Regions from separate parts of the Vagococcus sp. genome, predicted to be linked through region 3. Evidence: predicted binding sites of a transcription regulator. Region 3 holds the regulator's gene; each other region holds the start of a gene.

Region 1 (3,218 bases), on a different contig from region 3:
TCATATTTTTCAGTAATATCAATATAAGAAAAAGGAACACCATATTCACGTTCAATACTATAAGGACTAAATAAATACATGTCTTCATTTTTACGTGTTAACTCATAAAATTTATCAGGTACGATTAAACCTAAAGATAATGTTTTTACTCGAACTTTTTCATCTGCATTTTCTTTTTTTGTTGATAAAAATTGTTCAATATCAGGATGGAACACATTTAAGTAAACAACACCAGCACCCTGGCGTTGACCTAATTGATTACTGTAACTAAAACTATCTTCAAAAAGTTTCATGACAGGTACAACACCACTTGCTGCTCCCTCAAAACCTTTAATAGGAGCACCTGCTTCACGTAGATTGGATAAAGTAATCCCAACCCCACCACCAATTCTAGAGAGTTGTAAAGCGCTATTCACAGAACGACCAATACTATTCATATCATCGGTCACTTGAACTAGAAAACAAGAAACCAGCTCTCCACGACGTTTTCGTCCAGCGTTTAAGAAAGAAGGAGTTGCCGGTTGATAGCGTTGATAAATCATTTCCTCTGCTAAAGAAAGGGCAAGCGCTTCGTCACCATTGGCAAAATAAAGAGCATTAAAAGCTACTCGATCTTCATAACGTTCTAGATACTGAGTACCGTCATTTGTTTTTAACGCATACTGCGAATAAAACTTATAGGCAGCCATGAAAGATTTGAACGTAAATTTTTGTTCTTCCAAGTAAACGTAAAGTTTCTCGATAAAATCTTCTGAATACGCTCTAATAAATTCTTCCTCGAGATAAAAGTGCTCGATTAAGTAGTTTATTTTAGCCATTGCTGTTGGAAAAGTCATTGTATTAGGTTCAACGTTTTCTTTAAAGAAAGCCTCCAAAGCTTCTTTATCTTTAAATAGAGGGATTTGTTCATCAACCGGACGATTTATTTCATTATTTAACTCAAAATAAGTAATATCTTCTAATTCTTTAAGACTCAAATTGATTCACTACTTTCTTAAAATTTTTAACATCTTCATCAGTGCCGCTAAACTCAAATTCAAAAATTAAGGGGATATGATAGTCACGAGCAATATCCTTAGCTGTAAAAATAAAAAGGTCGGCAAAGTTGCGATTACCGCCTCCTGCGACACCAAGTATTTGTTTTTGATTTGTTTTGTACTCAATAAAATCGTTCACTACTTCAGTGACTTCAGCATCATAAGTAGGAACGACTAATATAAAAGGTTCATTCAATTCATAAAAAGGATTATTTGCATCGATTTCGTAAGTTGGAAAATCCAGCTTTTTAATAAATCTACGAGTTTGACCTGTCAATGAAAAATAAACAAGTTTCATAGCTAAACCGCCAAGGCTCTTAATTGATCAGGACGGAAACCAACAATCGTGACACGTTCGTCTGCAGTAGTGATGACAGGCACACTTCTAAAACCTTGTTCTTTTAGTTGGTCAATATAGTGTGGTTCAGTATCAATATTGATTTCTTGGAAATTAACGCCTTTGTCAGCTAGAAATTTTTTAGTCATTTTGCACTGAGGACAGTTATCTTTGGTATATAAGGTAATTAAATTCATGTCAATCCACTCCAATTTCTAATGTGTTCAAAGTTTGTAAGAATCACTCTTTCAAACTAAATATTATAAATATTAGTATATCGTGATTTAGAAAAAAGTCAATGATAAAACACTATATATGGTGTTAAAGTTTTGGTGACACACAATGTTTTGTGATGAAAGCCCTATTAAGGTTAATCTCATCTGTTTTCAAAAACTTTCAAAATGGTGAAAAAGAAAGTGGAAAAATTCACAAATGGCATTGACTTAAAATAAAATAACTCGTAAAATATAAGTAACAATTGAGAATGGTTATCAATATCAATCGGGAGTCAATGTGAATAAATGAATTAGAGGATAGAGGAGATTTTTAAATGCAATCGCTATTATCGTGTGAAGTCAATCAAGTCTATGAATTTGTAGGGTTTCATGGTGCTTTAGAAGAAGAACGTCATCTCCGTCACTTAGGATTAATCGAAGGAACAACGCTTCATATTGTATCAAGACTAGGGCAACAGTCACTCATTATTTTATTTGGTGAAACGAGACTAGGATTGGATGCACAAGTTGCGAGCCAAATGTTAGTAGTAAAAAAAGGAAACGTTGGTTTGTCGCAAACGACAACTTTAGCGTTGTTACCTGTCGGCGCAACGACCAGAGTCGTTAAAGTATTAGGACAAGGCCCGATTAAACGTCGTCTTATGGATATGGGATTAACGAAAGGGACTCCAATAACATTACAAAAGCTTGCACCACTTGGGGATCCTTTAGAAGTGACCCTGCGAAATTATGAATTAACGTTACGAAAAGCTGAGGCTGAATTAATTCTAGTTGAGAAAGAGGCAAATGAATGAAAAATGAAAGAAAGTCAGTTGCTCTAGTTGGAAATCCTAATAGTGGGAAAACAAGCTTGTTTAATGAATTAACAGGTAAAAATCAATCGGTTGGTAATTGGCCCGGTGTCACTGTTGAACGTAAAACAGGGGCTTTAAAAGGTCACCCGACCATCATGATTCAAGACTTACCGGGAATTTATTCTTTGTCGCCTTACTCGCCAGAAGAGAGGGTAGCGCGCGACTATCTTTTAAATGAACAACCAGAAATGATTTTAAATATCTTGGATGCTAGTAATTTGGAACGGAATTTATATTTAACAACGCAACTTTTAGAATTAGGAATTCCTGTTGTTGTGGTATTAAATATGATGGATGTTGTCAAGAAGCAAGGGACGACCATTAATTTAGAAAAATTATCTTATAAATTGGGGGTTCCGGTTTTAGCCTTAAGCGTGGTTAAAAATCTAGGTATTGAAGAAATAAAACACCATTTAGCTGAGCATCTTACCAAAGCTTGTCCTCCTGTTCACCCGATTTATGATGACCGTTTAGAAGTAGCACTGTATGATATTTCAAAAATATTAGAAGGAAGTGTGGAGCCACAAGAAAAACGCTTTTTTACGATTAAATACTTTGAATCAGATGAACTTGTTTTGAAAAAAATGGCGTTATCGGAGACTAAAAATGCTGAAATTAAAGAGATTAGCCGATTAACGGAACAAATATTAGATGATGATGTGGTGAGTTTGATTGTGAATGAACGCTACCGTTGGATTGATGAAGTGGTTCAGTTAAGTGTTTTTAAATCAACGGAACATCGCTTAAGTATGAG
Region 2 (3,218 bases), on a different contig from region 3:
CATGAACCATTGGACGTGCTTGCGGATTGCCTAAATAACCACATGTTCGTTTGACAACATCACATGTTTTAGGATCGCGATTTCCACATTGAGGACACTCAAAGCCACGTTCTGTTGGATTAAAATCACCTTCAAAATCACATTCATAACAATGATCAATCGGTGTATTAGTCCCTAAATAACCAATCTTGTCATAAGAATAATCCCAAACTGCTTCTAAAGCTTTCGGGTTTTGTTGTAAAACTGGGTATTCACAATAATGAATAAACCCACCTGAACAATATTTAGGATAATCTTTTTCAAAATCTAGTTTCTCAAATGGGGTTGGGTTTTTACGAACATCATAGTGGAAACTATTTGTGTAGTAATCTTTATCTGTTACATTTTCTATTTCACCAAATTTTTCATGGTCCAAACGACAGAAACGATCGGTTAAACTTTCACTAGGTGTGGAATAAACGCTAAAGTGATAATCATATTCATCTGACCACTCGTCAACATGAGCTTTTAAATTTTTCAAAATATCTAAAGTAAATTGTTTCGCATCTGGATTTTTCTCCCATTCACCACCATAAAATAAAGAGGCCGCTTCATAAAGCCCAATATAACCTAATGAAATTGTTGCACGACGATTTTTAAACAATTCATTCACTGAGTCATCTTTCGTTAGACGTGGACCAAAAGCACCATGTTGGTAAAGAATTGGCGCATTGGCTGGCTTAGCTTCCAAACAACGATTCACACGAAAAACGAGGGCATCTTTAACAATTTCTAATCGTTCTTCTAATAGACTCCAAAATTTATCTTTATCTTGAGCTGTTTCCAAAGCAATTCTTGGTAAATTTAACGTCACGACACCTAAATTCATTCGACCTGAATTAACTTCCTCACCATTTTCATCTTTCCAACCTTGTAGGAAAGAACGACACCCCATCGGCACCTTAAAACTACCCGTCAATTCAACAATCTTATCGTAGTTTAAAATATCAGGATACATTCTCTTTGTTGCACACTCAATCGCTAATTCTTTAATATCGTAGTTTGGATCATCTTGTTGACGATTGACTCCTTCTTTAATTGAAAAAATTAATTTAGGGAAAATCGCCGTTCGATGTTCTTCACCTAATCCTTTGATACGGTTTTGTAAAATCGCACGTTGGATTTCTTTTTCAAACCAGTTAGTTCCTAAACCAAAACCAAGTGAAGTAAAAGGCGTTTGCCCATTCGATGTAAATAGCGTATTGATTTCATATTCTAGGCTTTGCATTGCATCATAAATATCTTTTTTTGTTTTTGCTTTCGCATATTCATCATGCTTAGCTTCATCTTCAATCCATTCACGAGCTTCTTTTAAATGTTTTTCATAGTTTTTTTCAGCAAAAGGAGCTAAAAACTCATCAATCCGATCGGCTGAACAACCCCCATACTGACTAGAAGCCACATTTGCAATGATTTGTGAGATTTGAGCCGTTGCTGTTTGAATTGATTTAGGAGACTCTACTTCTGCATTCCCTATTTTAAAGCCATTATTTAACATGCCTTTAAAATCAATCAAGCAACAATTTGTCATTGGCGAATAGGGATGATAGTCCAAATCATGGTAATGAATGTCACCCTTTTGATGAGCATTTGCCACATGTGATGGGAGTAATTTCAAACCAATTGACTTGCCGACAATCCCGGCTGTCAAGTCACGTTGTGTATTAAAAACATCACTGTCTTTATTTGCATTTTCATTGACTAAACGACTATCTTTATTTAATAATTTATCGATTGCAACGTTGATATCGGTTGCACGACTACGAGCAAAATCACGACGAGTTCGGTAATTAATATACTCTTCGGCTAAAAGATATTCACGATTGTCTAACAAGATATGCTCTACAATATTTTGCACTTCATAAATTTTTATATCTTGCGTAAAACGTTGATGAATTTCTTGGTTTATCATCTCAACTAAACGATCTATTTTTTTACTGGCAACACTAGTCAACTCACCATTAATTTTTTCCTCAGCTTTAGCTAGCGCATTTGTAATTTTAGCATCATCAAACTCAACAACACGACCGTCTCTCTTAATGACTTGAATTTTGTTCATTTTAGCACTTTCAGTAGTTAATTTGCTATTAACTTTATCGAATTCTATCATAAATCTCCACTCCTTTAACGTTCCTCGCTATCTATCATAGCCTAAAGAGTTAGCTTAATCAACCTATATGTAGTGTTAAAAAATATCAAAAAAAGACTTGACAACTACATATTGTGTTAGTGTCAAGCTTTCTTTCCGCTTACATATCAAATATATTTTAAAAAAATAAAATAAAAACAAAAAAGTGTTTATATTCACAAATAAAACTGTTTTTCACTTCTTCAAATCGAAAGATCGATACCTTTTCCTTTTAAATTCGTTAAACACTCTTCTAAATAATCGGCATCATGTTTTGAATAAATAGGAACTGAGAGACTTTCAATCGCTAAATTTGAGTAGGAAGCACACTTCTGACCACGATAGTTCTTGTCATACCAAATCTGATTAGGATGATAGCCACGCCGCTCCATTTCATTCATAACCAATAAATGATAGCCATATAAATAATAGGGTGAAACATCAAAAACGTAGTTCACTGTTTGATGTTTCTTCCCCCAGCCATTCCCTCGCAAAGCACAACATTCACGATGCTGCCCCAATAATTGTTGCCTAGGTAATTTAGTAATTAATCGCTCATGCCATAATCTCATGTTATTTTACCTCCAACTCTTTTCTTTGATTATAACTAAAAAAAGAAAAGATTGTAATGGCCTGATCCATTACAATCTTTTTTATCATTTTTAGAAATAATCGGGTAAATAATCACCATGCGCTTCAATCAAATCATCCACTAAATTTTTAATCTCAGTAATTGATAACTCTGAATTTGTATGTGGGTCTAGGAGAGCAGCTTGATAGATTTTTTCACGGCTAAAATTAACGGCTGCTTCAACTGTTAATTCTTGGACATTAATATTAGTACGATTCAAGGCTGCTAACTGTGTTGGCAAATCACCAACATACGTTGGTTGCACCCCATTTTTATCAACTAAACAAGGAACTTCAACACAACAATTTGTCGGTAAATTTGTTATCAACCCATGATTTAACACATTACCAGCAATCATCGTCGGTTGACCCGTCACTATTGCGTCCATAATATAAGAGGCATATTCACTACTACGTGTAT
Region 3 (3,218 bases):
TTATTTTTCCCCCTCTCGCATAGCGGTCACTTTTTTCAATTGTTCTTCAAAGAAAGTTTGTTCTTCACTCGACAATGGCGTTTCAACACGAGCTTCATCCGATTTAGCCCACTCAGGCAGTGTTTCTTGTCGTATTGATTTTCCATTTGTTTTTGAGTAATTCGTTTTACGGTTGTATTTATTTTGGCTTTCTTCTTGATATTCTTTAACTTTACTTAGCGCAGCTTCTGGTGAAAACAATTTTTTTTGTACCCAATCATTCGCAATAGAATTCATCATATTTTGATTAAGTGACGTCTCATCTCGACCGACTAAACAATAGTGAATTAACATATTAATAACACTATCGGGTAAGCCGGATTGATTTCTGATGTTCTCAACGGTCCATCGCTCATTATTAGCAACATATCCACCTTTTTGTTCTTTTATTGACTTTAAAAAAATCAGTGGTGCGATGTGTTCGCATGATAAAATAACCTCAATCTCTTCAGCGGTATATTTTTCACGTTTCAGCGTGTTTTTTCTAAAAGTATTTTGTTCTTTCTCGGTTTGGAGTGTTTCTTGTTTCAAAGAAGTTGTTTCTTGTTGTTTCTTTTTATTATGATAATCACGATAAATAAGTTGTTTTAAATCTTTTAAGTTAACTTGGTTGGTCACAACATCTAGGGCAGAGATAACGTATTGTTGCATCTCAAGTTCATTTATTCCATAGAGATAATGAAAGGTATCAATTGTTTTTTTGAATTGATTGGTCATGTTGTTTAGATTTACAGGTAGTTTATCCATCAACTGACGAAAGAAATCCCAATCAAATGATCGATTATCAAGATTAATCGTTTTCGGTCTTTCAAGAGTTTCTGTTGTTTTTAAAGCTTCTTTTGCGCTATTTATTTGAGGTTCTTCACGACTTAATAAGTTTTTATCCAATGTAAAAACATCAGTAAAATTCTGAGTAATTTCAGAATAACTTGTCAAATCATCGGTTTTAGTTTTGAAAAGTTGAACTAATTGTTTAAAACTATTTTCACCAATTTTATCTAATAGTAAGAGAGCCATGACATCATCAGTCAGAAAGAGCTCTGGACTAACAGGACGCATAATTAAATAGATAAAATGATGTCCTTGATCTATTTGTCGAGTGTAAGTTCTTAATAAGCCAATCGCTTCTAATCGACTACGTGCAGCATAAAAATTAGGTAAACCAATGTCGAGTTGGTCAAATAGAAAAGCATGCTCGACACTCTCTTTGGTTCTCACTTTTGAATGATGTAACAAATTGGTCAATAATGAAAATGCTGTTGTACCAATTAATGGTTGATAAAGTAGTGTTAACGTTTGATAATCTACCTCATTGTAGCCACCAGTCAAACGAATACTGAATTGGTCTTTTGGTTTTAATTTCTCCCAAGCATTTGTCACTGAAAGACACTCCTTTAAGCTTACTTATTTATCACGTTCTATAATTTCTTGTAGTTCTTGTAAAAAGACACTCATATCTTTAAATTGACGGTAGACGCTGGCAAAACGGATATAAGAAATTTCATCTAGTTTAACTAAATCCTCCATAACAAACTCACCAATGAGTATTGTAGAGACTTCATTTTCACCTAGGTTTCTAATTCTATTTTCAACATTATCAACGACTTGCTCCATCTGTTCCATAGAGACCGGACGTTTCTCTGCTGAACGGATTAAACCACGTAAGACTTTATCGCGACTAAATTCTTCACGTGCACCATTTTTTTTGATCACAAGTAATGGTGTCACTTCGATTCTTTCAAATGTTGTGAAACGAAAAGCACATTTTTCACATTCTCTTCTTCTTCTAATAGAGCGACTTTCATCTGCTGGACGACTGTCTACTACTTTTGAACCATTATAATGACATTTAGGACATTGCATGAGTAACACCTCTTTTTTTCTTTTATGGTTTATACCACTTGATATTATTCACATTATAGCATGTTTTTTAGTGTAAGGGATACCCTTTACTAAGCTAGTAAAGTAAAAAGGAAAAGAGGAGTTAATCCATCTTTTCCTTTTGTTCACCAAAGCTTTTGAGCCACCTGTCTAGTTGCATAAAGGTAACATCAGTAGCGTCGGAATTATCGATAATAAAATCAGCCTTTTTAGCTTTTTTATCAAGTGGCCATTGACTCATAATTCTTTTCTCTGCCTCTTTTAAGGTTAGTTTATCACGTTGTCGCAATCTTGAAATTTGAGTCTGATGATCAACCCAGACCACCATGATACTATCGACCAGTTGATCATATTTAGCTTCATAAAGAAGTGGAATATCAAGTACAATCAGGGCCTGTTTTTGTTTTTTAAAGTTTAAGATTTCTAAAAGAATAGCTTGATGAATATATTCTGCAAGTAACTCGTCTAGCAAACGACGCTTTTTAGCATCATTAAAAACGATCGTTCCTAATTTTTTCCGATCTAGTGTCTGATCATTCAGTAAAATATCAGGTCCAAATACTTTGATAATCGCATTCAGTCCAGGAGTCCCGATAGCAACAACTTCACGAGCAATCTTATCGGCATCAACAACAGGAATTTCTTTTTGTTTTAAATAATGGCTCGCGGTACTTTTTCCTGATGCAATACCGCCAGTTAATCCTAAAATATAAGTCATGTCGCATGTCTCCTTCTTACAGATGAATTCTCTGACAAAGGGAACAAAAATGTGTTCCTCTTTGAGCCACTTTAATTTTCGTGATTTCCGTTCCACAGTTTGGGCAAGGTTCACCTGTTTTTCCATAAACCATTAAATTAACTTGAAAAGTTCCTGCTTCACCTAACGCATTTTTATAACTTCTGATTGTTGTCCCGCCCGCTTCGACAGCTTGAGCTAAAACGTTGATAATTGCCACGTGAAGACGAGTAACTTCGTCAAAGGTCAAAGTGTTCGCTGTTTGTTCAGGATGAATTTTAGCTTTAAATAGAGCCTCATCAACATAAATATTACCTAACCCTGTAATAAGTGTCTGATCCAAAAGTAATGGTTTGATTGCTTTATGATGTTTTTTTAGTTGTTGATTAAAGGACTCGAGTAAAAATTCTTCAGGAGTAGGTTCTGGTCCTAATTTTTTGATGCCTTTGTAATCCATGGCTGTATTTTTGGGTAAGAGTGTTAATCTTCCAAATTTGCGAACGTCTAGATATCTAAGTTCGGTATGATCGGTAAAGATGAAACGAACATGCGTATGTTTCGT
Region 4 (3,218 bases), on a different contig from region 3:
CAAGTTGAGTAACAGCGATAATTAGGAGGATATTATTTGAAATTTAATGAATTAAATTTAGACGCAAATATACTAAAAGCAATTGAAACGGCCGGTTTTGAAGAAGCAACACCAGTCCAAAGTGAAACAATCCCATTAGCACTTGAAGGTAAAGATGTTATTGGTCAAGCACAAACAGGAACGGGTAAAACGGCGGCTTTTGGTTTACCAATGTTACAAAAAATCGATGCAGAGAGCGGAGCATTACAAGGGTTAGTGATTGCACCAACACGTGAATTAGCGATCCAAACACAAGAAGAATTATTCCGTTTAGGCCGAGACAAAAAAGTTAAAGTACAAGTGGTTTATGGAGGAGCTGACATTAACCGTCAAATCCGTGCCCTTAAAAACAAACCACATATTATTGTAGGAACGCCAGGTCGTTTACTTGATCATATTAAACGTCGTACACTAAAATTAGACACTGTTGAAACATTAGTTTTAGATGAAGCAGATGAAATGTTAAACATGGGATTCTTAGAAGATATCGAAAGTATTATCTCTAAAGTTCCAGCAGATCGTCAAACACTATTATTCTCAGCAACGATGCCTGATAGTATTAAGCGAATTGGTGTCAAGTTCATGAACAAACCTGAACACATTCGAATTAAAGCGACGCAATTGTCAGCAAACTTAATAGACCAATACTATGTTCGTTGTAAAGAGTTTGAAAAATTTGATGTAATGACTCGTTTGTTTGATGTTCAAAACCCTGAATTAACGATTGTCTTTGGACGTACGAAACGTCGCGTGGATGAATTAGCTAGAGGTCTAGAACTAAGAGGCTATAAAGCAGAAGGAATCCATGGTGATTTACCACAACACAAACGTATGAGTGTTTTACGTGCCTTTAAAAATAACGAATTAGACATTTTAGTGGCAACAGACGTAGCAGCTCGTGGGTTAGATATCTCTGGAGTGAGTCATGTCTATAACTACGATATTCCACAAGATCCTGAAAGTTATATTCACCGTATTGGTCGTACAGGTCGTGCGGGTAATGAAGGAATGTCAGTTACGTTTGTAACACCTAACGAAATGGGTTACCTACATGTTATTGAAGAATTAACTAAAAAGAAAATGACACCATTAAGCCCACCATCTAAAAAAGAAGCATTTGAAGGACAAATTGGTGCTTCTTTAGAAGATATTAAAGAAATGTTGCAAGAAAACGGATTAGAACGTTACCAAGCAGCAGCAAGTGATTTATTGGAAAACTTCTCAGCTGAAGATATTGCAGCACTTTTAATCAAACAAATTGCTAAAGATGATGCAGCCGAAGTCCCAGTGAAAATCACACCAGAACGTCCATTGCCATCACGTAACAAACGTGGCGGAGGCGGTGGTGGAGGCCGCGGTGGCAACAATCGCCGTAGCGGTGGTAATAACAACCGTAATCGTGACGGTGGTCGTAACCGTGATGGTCGTGGTGGAAATCGTGATCGTGACAACCGAAATAGTAGTCGCAAACGTGATAATAAACCAAGTGAAAATCAAGGAAATAGCAATAGTAATCAAGGAAAACCAAATAATAAACAAAGTCGTGATAAGAGTAGAGGCTTTGTTATTCGCAATAAATCTAACTAGATTGCTCATTGCGTTTGAAATCATGCAAGTTGCGAAAGCGACGCATGATTTTTTTTGTAAAAAAGATTGCTTAAATCTATATGTTGTATTAAAATGATAGAAGTATACAATATATAGTGTGTTGAGAGAGGTGCCAAAAGTTGAAAATATTTATTTCTGGTGCTGTTGGTGTTGGAAAAACGACGTTAGCAGAACTATTATCTAGAGAGTTGGATTTACCTATTTATATGGAAAATATCTCAGATAATGAGTTTTTACCAATGTATTATCAAAATCCGAAACGTTATGCATTGACATTACAAATGTCTTTTTTACAGCACCGTGTTCGTCAAGCTAGAGAAGCGATGCAAACAGATTATTATATTATGGATCGCTCTTTACATGATGATTTACTTTTTTTTAAAGCGATTTATGATTCAGGTAGAACAACACCTTCAGAGTGGACTCTTTACCAACAATTATTTGAATTATTGACGATTGATATTTTTTCTTCTATTGGTTATCAGCCAGATTTATTTATTTTTATCGATGCATCAGATCAAGAAATTTTAAATAGAATAGAGAAAAGGCAACGTTCATTTGAAAAAGTAGAAAATCAAGCTGATTTGGAAAAGTATTTTTTACTTCTTGCTAAAAGTTATCGTGAGTGGATGTATGCTTATGAAGAGAGTCCAAAGTTAATTATTAATAGTGCAGAATTAAATTTTTTAACAGATGAAAGTGCTGAAAAAGAAATTATTCGTCAAGTGAAGGAAAAGTTAAATCTTAAAAGTACTCAAACCTATTTATTTGGTTTATGATTGTTAAGGAGTTAATACTATGTCGAAGGGAATGGAAGAAGTCGTGATTGTTTTAGCAGGCACAATAGGTGCGGGAAAAAGTTCTTTAACCAAAATGATAGCAGCAGAACTTGGTACAGAAGCTTTTTATGAAAGTGTTGAGGATAATGAAGTCTTACCTTTGTTTTATTCAGATCCTAAAAAGTATGCTTTTTTACTTCAAATTTATTTTTTAAATCGCCGATTTGCAACAATAAAAAAGGCGTTGCAACACAAAAATAATGTTCTAGATCGTTCCATTTATGAAGATAGTTTGCTGTTCCATCTTAATGCAGATTTAGGAAGAGCTTCTGAGATTGAAGTTAGAGTATACGATGAACTTTTGGATAATATGTTGGAAGAACTGGAAAATTTTCCTTCTAAAAAACGTCCGGATTTGATGATTCATATTAAGGTTTCATTTGAAACTATGTTGCGTAGGATCGAAAAAAGAGGTCGTTCTTATGAACAGATTACATATGATCCTTCTTTATATGACTATTATCAAGAATTAAATCGTCGCTATGATGAGTGGTTTAAAGAATTTGACATTTGTCCAAAATTAGAGATTGATGGAGACCAATTTGATTTTATTGAAGAAGAAGAGGCTGCTAAACAAGTCATGGTTCAGATAAAAGAAAAATTAGCCGAACTTGGAAACCTAGAAGAAGAGCCACAGTATACCTCTGATAAAAATCAAGTTCGAGGGATTTTTTAGATGAAGTGAAAGAGGTGGTCAATTGATAAAAGGAGTCGGGATTGATTTGGTTGAAC

The links. Region 3 encodes NrdR, which represses ribonucleotide reductase genes. Its sites were predicted from a motif close to ACACNATATATNGTGT; they were not measured.
Region 1: nrdH (glutaredoxin-like protein NrdH) is a predicted target of NrdR. The motif match lies at 1,681-1,696, and genes of this name have one in related genera.
Region 2: nrdD (anaerobic ribonucleoside-triphosphate reductase) is a predicted target of NrdR. The motif match lies at 2,251-2,266, and genes of this name have one in related genera.
Region 4: ACTJFD_RS01745 (deoxynucleoside kinase) is a predicted target of NrdR. The motif match lies at 1,731-1,746, and genes of this name have one in related genera.

Annotation. Positions count from the first base shown of each region.
Region 1 is NZ_JBQEIL010000001.1:102,397-105,614, reverse strand. Features, by position in the region: gene nrdE (class 1b ribonucleoside-diphosphate reductase subunit alpha) at 1-977, opposite strand, end outside; gene nrdI (class Ib ribonucleoside-diphosphate reductase assembly flavoprotein NrdI) at 967-1,335, opposite strand; gene nrdH (glutaredoxin-like protein NrdH) at 1,338-1,571, opposite strand; gene ACTJFD_RS00495 (FeoA family protein) at 1,925-2,404, shown strand; gene feoB (ferrous iron transport protein B) at 2,401-3,218, shown strand, end outside.
Region 2 is NZ_JBQEIL010000001.1:119,892-123,109, forward strand. Features, by position in the region: gene nrdD (anaerobic ribonucleoside-triphosphate reductase) at 1-2,098, opposite strand, end outside; gene ACTJFD_RS00580 (TIGR02328 family protein) at 2,371-2,739, opposite strand; gene ACTJFD_RS00585 (alpha-glucosidase/alpha-galactosidase) at 2,830-3,218, opposite strand, start outside.
Region 3 is NZ_JBQEIL010000006.1:67,091-70,308, forward strand. Features, by position in the region: gene ACTJFD_RS07405 (replication initiation and membrane attachment family protein) at 1-1,419, opposite strand; gene nrdR (transcriptional regulator NrdR) at 1,444-1,902, opposite strand; gene coaE (dephospho-CoA kinase) at 2,024-2,638, opposite strand; gene mutM (DNA-formamidopyrimidine glycosylase) at 2,655-3,218, opposite strand, start outside.
Region 4 is NZ_JBQEIL010000001.1:375,778-378,995, reverse strand. Features, by position in the region: gene ACTJFD_RS01750 (DEAD/DEAH box helicase) at 37-1,626, shown strand; gene ACTJFD_RS01745 (deoxynucleoside kinase) at 1,767-2,426, shown strand; gene ACTJFD_RS01740 (deoxynucleoside kinase) at 2,458-3,162, shown strand; gene acpS (holo-ACP synthase) at 3,185-3,218, shown strand, end outside.